Regions from separate parts of the Aeromicrobium sp. Leaf245 genome, predicted to be linked through region 1. Evidence: predicted binding sites of a transcription regulator. Region 1 holds the regulator's gene; each other region holds the start of a gene.
The links. Region 1 encodes HrcA, which represses chaperone genes, less so after heat shock. Its sites were predicted from a motif close to TTGGCACTCGNNNNNNNCGAGTGCCAA; they were not measured.

Region 1 (2,266 bases):
AGGGGGCCGTGGCCCAGGTGCACCACCTCGACGAACAGGTCGCCGAGGTCGGCGGCCCAGACCGAGCTGAGGGTGCCGCCGCGCGACTCGTGCATGAGGAAGGTGCCGTCGGAGAGGGTGACCCGACGAGGTCGGTAGGTGAGGGTACGCGTGGTGCCCGTGACCGAGACGACCTCTCCCTCGCTCCCGATTGCTCCCACCTCGTTAGACTGGCACTTGCCCTGGGTGAGTGCCAAAGCGCCACGCCGCGTCGTCGTGCCCCGTCTGCGCGCCCCGGGGCCGTCACGACCCAGCAGGCCCGATCAGCAGAGAGGAGACCGCCGTGCCGGAGGACCGAAGACTCGCCTCTGACGACCGTCGCCTCGAGGTGCTGCGCGCCATCGTCGAGGACTACGTCGAGACCCAGGAGCCCGTGGGCTCCCGGGCGCTCGTGGAGCGGCACCAGCTCGGTGTCTCGCCGGCGACCATCCGCAACGACATGGCGGCCCTGGAGGACGAGGGCTACATCGCGCAGCCGCACACGAGCGCGGGCCGGGTGCCCACCGACAAGGGCTACCGGCTGTTCGTCGACCGGCTGTCCCAGGTGAAGGCGCTCTCGACGCCCGAGCGACGCGCCATCGAGACCTTCCTCGGGGGAGCGGTCGACGTCGACGACGTCGTGCAGCGCAGCGTCAAGGTGCTGGCCCAGCTGACCAACCAGGTCGCGATCGTGCAGTACCCGTCGCTGACCCGCTCCACCGTGCGCCACGTCGAGGTCGTCGCGCTCGAGCACGCACGCGTGCTGCTCGTGGTGATCACCAGCAGCGGCCGGGTGGAGCAGCGCGTCGTCGAGCTCGAGTCCACGCCGGGCGACGTGCTGCTGTCCGACGTGCGCTCACGCATCATGACCGCCACCATCGGGCAGCGGCTGCCCGAGGCGTCGCTGCGCCTGGCCGAGGTGATCGGCACGTTCGCCGAGACCGACCGGCCTCTCGTCACGTCGGTGGTCACCACGCTCACGCACGTGTTCTCCGACGAGCGGTCCGACGAGCGCATCGCCGTCGGCGGCACCGCCAACCTGGCGCGCTTCGGCCGCGACTTCGACTCCTCGATCCGCCCCGTCCTCGAGGCGCTCGAGGAGCAGGTCGTGCTCCTGAAGCTCCTCGGCGAGGCGACCACCGACCCCACCGTGCGCATCGGCCTCGAGACCGGTAGTGAGGGACTGGCGGGCACCGCCGTCGTCTCCTCGGCGTACGGCACCCCCGAGCAGGCGCTCGCCACGTTGGGCACGCTCGGACCCACCCGCATGGACTATCCAGGAACCATGGCCGCCGTCGGCGCGGTCGCCCGCTACGTCGGGCGACAGCTGGCGGACGGCTGAACAGGACGAGGACCAATGGCACAGGACTACTACGAGCTGCTGGGCGTGTCCCGGTCGGCGACGCCCGAGGAGCTCAAGAAGGCGTACCGCCGGCTCGCGCGCCAGCTGCACCCCGACGTGAACGACGCACCCGACGCGGCCGACCGCTTCAAGGAGGTCACCACCGCCTACGAGGTGCTCTCCGACCCGCAGAAGAAGTCGGTCTACGACCGCGGCGGCAACCCGCTCGGCGGCGGGGGCGGCGCGGGCGGCTTCGCCGGCGGCGGCTTCAGCTTCGACGACATCATGGACGCGTTCTTCGGCGGCGGGGGCAACACCCGCGGGCCGCGATCGCGCGTCCAGCGCGGGCAGGACGCCCTGCTGCGCCTGCAGGTCGACCTCGCGGAGGCCGCGTTCGGCGTCACCCACGACATCAAGGTCGACACGGCGGTCGTGTGCACGCGCTGCGACGGCAGCGGGGCCGAGGATGACTCCGAGGCCGTCACCTGCGGCACGTGCCACGGGCACGGCGAGGTGCAGCACGTGCAGCGCACGCCGCTGGGCAGCGTCCGGACCGCCCGCCCGTGCCCGACCTGCCACGGCTTCGGCTCGGTCATCCCCGACCCGTGCCACGAGTGCAACGGCGACGGCCGGGTCAGGTCGCGTCGCTCGCTGACCGTCTCGATCCCTGCCGGCGTCGACCAGGGCACCCGCATCCAGCTGGCCGGCGAGGGCGAGGTCGGCCCCGGCGGAGGACCCCCCGGCGACCTCTACATCGAGGTCGAGGTGGCCCGTCACCCCGTCTTCACCCGCAAGGGCGACCAGCTGCGCTGCCAGGTCACCCTGCCGATGACCGCTGCGGCCCTCGGCACGCACGTCGACCTGCCGACGCTCGAGGCCGACCTGGCCGACCAGGACGGGCCCGAC
Region 2 (2,266 bases), 700 kb from region 1:
GACGACCTTGCGGGCCGTGCCGAGCAGCGAGATGTCGGCGTTCTCGAGCTTGAGGCCGACCTCCTCGCTGATGACCTCGCCACCGGTGAGGATGGCGATGTCGGCCAGCATGGCCTTGCGGCGGTCACCGAAGCCGGGGGCCTTGATGGCGACCGACTTGAAGGTGCCGCGCATCTTGTTGACGATCAGGGTGGCCAGGGCCTCGCCCTCGACGTCCTCGGCGATGATCGCGAGCGGCTTGCCCGACTGCATGACCTTCTCGAGCACCGGGACGAAGTCCTTGACCGAGCTGATCTTGCTGTTGACGATGAGGATGTAGGGGTCCTCGAGGACCGTCTCCATGCGCTCGGGGTCGGTGACGAAGTAGCCCGACAGGTGACCCTTGTCGAAGCGCATGCCCTCGGTGAGCTCGAGGTCGAGGCCGAACGTGTTCGACTCCTCGACCGTGATGACGCCCTCCTTGCCGACCTTGTCCATGGCCTCGGCGATGATCTCGCCGACCGTGGGGTCAGCGGCCGAGATGGACGCGGTGGAGGCGATCTGCTCCTTGGTCTCGACGTCCTTGGCCATGCCCAGCAGCTGGCTGCTGATGGCCTCGACGGCGGCCTCGATGCCCTTCTTCAGGCCCATCGGGTTGGCGCCGGCGGCCACGTTGCGCAGACCCTCGCGCACGAGCGCCTGGGCCAGCACGGTGGCCGTGGTGGTGCCGTCACCGGCGACGTCGTCGGTCTTCTTGGCGACCTCCTTGACGAGCTCGGCGCCGATCTTCTCGTAGGGGTCCTCGAGCTCGATCTCCTTGGCGATGGAGACACCGTCGTTGGTGATCGTGGGCGCGCCCCACTTCTTCTCGAGCACGACGTTGCGACCCTTGGGGCCGAGCGTCACCTTGACTGCGTCGGCAAGCTGGTTCATGCCGCGCTCGAGACCGCGACGGGCCTCTTCGTTGAACGCAATGGTCTTGGCCATGTGGAACTCTCCGGTTCGACGTGGTGGGTGTGACCGGTCGGTGCCCGCGACGGACGAGCCCTGCGCCGCGGCGAACCCTTCCCGCTGCGGCCGTGACCCTCACCGGGCCGGTCTGATGTCTAGCACTCTCACTATAGGAGTGCTAACCAACGACTGGCAATCGGGTCCCGAGAGTGCCAGTCCGCCCCGCGGGACGACCGGTCAGTCCTCGTCGCCGATGACGAGGCGGGGGAGGCGGTCGCGCCAGGGCCGGCCGCGGGTCTCACCGCGAGTGGGATCGACGGCGGCCACGGGGACCGGCACGGGCAGGACCGGAGCGACAGGGTCGCCGGCCTCGTGCTCCGCGGCCTCCGCCAGCCGGTCCTTGCGGGCGATCCACAGGACCGTCGCGACGATCACCACGACCGGGATGAACGCGGGGATGGCCAGCACGGCCACCGGGTGCGTCGTCAGCACCTCTCCCGCGACCGTCGGCTCCATCCGTCGAGCCTAGACCGAGAGGAGCAGGTAGATGCCGGTGAACGTGTAGCCGACCATGAGCACGAGCATGGCGAGCTGGCCGGTGAGCCGGTGCGCACGCGGCAGCAGCGCGAGTGCCCGGTCGTGCGCCGCGACGACGGCCACGACGTGCCCGGCCACCACGAACCCGACCTTGTAGACGGCCAGCACGTCCGGGTGCTCGGACAGGAAGTACGAGACCTCCAGCCCGTTGCCGACCCCCAGGAGCTGGAGCAGGTCGATCGCCGCGGCCTGGCCGCGCTCGAGCAGGTAGGTCAGGTAGTGGGCGAAGATGTAGCCCACGACGATCGGCACCAGCGAGTGCGCCATCAGTCCGGGCAGCGCCCGGCGCTCGTGTGGCGTGACCCCGCCCGTGGCCACCGACGCCGCGACGAACGCCACGCCGACCACGACGCAGAACAGCAGCAGCACCAGTGACGTCGTGAGCGTGGAGTGCGAGCCCGACTGCCACCGCTCGGACGCCGAGAAGCTGTCGAAGGCCGTGGACCCCAGCAGCACCGCGATCGCGGCCACCAGGCCGGGCGCGACGGGCAGCAGCGGCAGAGAGCGCAACGGGTCGTGCGGGTCGAACCTGCGGTCACGCACGAGCGGGGCGAGGCGAGCCACGAAGGCGCTGTAGACGTCGAACGGGTCGGCGCGGTCGAACCAGCGCGGGCCGAACAGCACACCGCCCAGCACCGTGACGACCACGTAGGTGGCCACCCAGGTGCGCACCGTGACGACGTCGCCGGCGTCGGGCGAGACCAGCTCGAGCCACACGAAGGCGAACAGCCCCACCGCC
Region 3 (2,266 bases), 690 kb from region 1:
ACGAGCGCCGCCTTGAGCTGCTTCTCGCGGTAGGGCAGCTCCTGCACCACGCGGAAGGAGCGGGCGAGCGGGTGGCGCACGTCGACGTCCGTGGTCACCCATGCGATGCGCGGGTCCACCAGCTGGCCGTCGATCCGCTCCGCCAGGCCTCCGACGAGACCGGCACGGATCACCGCGTCGTCCGGCTCGTGCAGCCAGCCTCCCAGCTCGCCGACGTCGCCGGGTGCGCCGTCGCCGGCCAGGTCGTCACCGCCGGGCAGGGCCGTGGCGCGACGCGGCGCGCGGTCGGTCAGGTCGAGGCCGGCGCCCCACAGGCACGCCTCCACCAGGTCGCCGCCGTCGCTGACCCACTGCGCCTCCACGCCGGTGGGGACCAGCGCGTGCGGGATGCCCGGGAGGGTCTTCACGACCGCGCGACCGGCCAGGTGTGTCGCCACGACCGACCACGGCGGGCTCATCGCCTCGGGGTCGAACACCCGGCCACGGTCGTCGCGGCGGGCCGGGTCGAGGAACACCACCTCGTCGTCCGTCGGGTCAACGTCGGCGGCGTCGGCGCAGAGCACCTCGCCGTCGAGGTCGAGGGCGGCCAGGTTGGCGCGGGCGATGGCGGCACGCACCGGGTCGCGCTCCACGCCCCGGACCCGCAGGCCGGCGCGGGCGAGCGCGAGCAGGTCCGAGCCGATGCCGCAGCCCAGGTCGAGTGCCGCCGTGGCACCCGTGCCGGCGAGGCGTTCGGCACGCAGCCGGGCCACCGAGCCACGGGTGGCCTGCTGCAGCGCCTCGTGGGTGAAGAACATCCGCGCCGCGTCGTCGCCCAGCTTGGTGCGCGCGAGCCCGCGCAGGTGGTTCTGCGTGACGGCCGCCGCCACCAGCTCGACGTCGTGGGCGCGGCGCAGCCGCGTGCCCAGGGCGAGGTCGGACTCGACCCCGGCCCGCTGGTGCACCTCGGCCACCAGCGCCCGTCCCTCGTCGGTCTGCAGCCGCTCGAACGTCGCCAGGTCCACGCGCCCATCCAACCAGCCGCCACGAACGGCGCTCCCTCCTCGCAGGTCGGCGGACGATCGTGCGTCCGCCGACGGCGAACACCCTTTAGCACTCAGTAGGGGTGAGTGCTAGATTCGGAACTGGCACTCGGGTACCGAGACTGCCAACCGTGCACGACCCCCGCGACGGCGTGCACACCCATCACGTTCCATCCGTCATTCCACCAACGTTGAAGGGGAGGTCGACCAGTGTCGGTCACCATCAAGCCGCTCGAGGATCGTCTCGTCATCAAGGCCGTCGAGGCCGAGCAGACCACCGCATCCGGACTCGTCATCCCGGACACCGCCCAGGAGAAGCCGCAGGAGGGTGAGGTCGTGGCCGTGGGCCCCGGTCGCATCGACGACTCCGGCAACCGCGTCCCGCTCGACGTCAACGTCGGCGACAAGGTCATCTTCAGCAAGTACGGCGGAACCGAGGTCAAGTACTCGGGCGAGGAGTTCCTCATCCTCTCCGCCCGCGATGTCCTCGCCGTCGTCTCCTGACGCGTTCTGACGCACGTGGCATCCCGGCTGGCGGCGTTGCTCGTCGCTCGGCGACCGCTCCGCTCCAAGGTCGCCGTCGCGACGGCGCCTTGCCAGTCGGGCGCCACGCACGTCAGAACCGCCTGACGTCACCCGCCGGGTCTCCCGGCGCACTCTGTCCGGCACTCGCCGGGCACCCCATCTGATCCATGCGTAGGAAGGCATCACATGCCCAAGATCCTCGAGTTCGACGAGGACGCACGCCGCGCCCTCGAGCGGGGCGTCGACGCCCTCGCGAACACTGTCAAGGTCACCCTCGGCCCCAAGGGCCGCTACGTCGTGCTCGACAAGAAGTGGGGCGCCCCCACGATCACGAACGACGGTGTCACCGTCGCCCGTGAGGTCGAGCTCGACGACCCGTTCGAGAACCTCGGAGCCCAGCTGGCCAAGGAGGTCGCCACCAAGACGAACGACGTCGCCGGTGACGGCACCACCACGGCCACCGTGCTCGCCCAGGCGATGGTCCACGAGGGCCTGCGCGCCGTGGCCGCCGGCGCCAACCCGGTCGGCCTGAAGAAGGGCATCGAGGCCGCGGTCAAGGCCGTCAGCGAGAAGCTGCACGAGATCGCCCGCGACGTCGACGACATCAAGGACATGACCGACGTCGCCACCGTCTCCTCGCGCGACGCGCACATCGGCGAGCTCATTGCCGAGGCGTTCGACAAGGTCGGCAAGGACGGCGTCATCACCGTCGAGGAGTC

Region 2: a site for HrcA is predicted at 1,086-1,112, ahead of groL (chaperonin GroEL). Genes of this name have one in related genera too.
Region 3: a site for HrcA is predicted at 1,090-1,116, ahead of groES (co-chaperone GroES). Genes of this name have one in related genera too.

The regions. Positions count from the first base shown of each region.
Region 1 is NZ_OW824151.1:1,594,988-1,597,253, forward strand. It holds gene NBW76_RS07840 (hypothetical protein) at 1-200, opposite strand, end outside; gene hrcA (heat-inducible transcriptional repressor HrcA) at 323-1,360, shown strand; gene dnaJ (molecular chaperone DnaJ) at 1,376-2,266, shown strand, end outside.
Region 2 is NZ_OW824151.1:893,101-895,366, reverse strand. It holds gene groL (chaperonin GroEL) at 1-966, opposite strand, end outside; gene NBW76_RS04445 (hypothetical protein) at 1,168-1,446, opposite strand; gene NBW76_RS04440 (hypothetical protein) at 1,456-2,266, opposite strand, start outside.
Region 3 is NZ_OW824151.1:903,540-905,805, forward strand. It holds gene NBW76_RS04500 (methyltransferase domain-containing protein) at 1-1,004, opposite strand, end outside; gene groES (co-chaperone GroES) at 1,233-1,526, shown strand; gene groL (chaperonin GroEL) at 1,734-2,266, shown strand, end outside.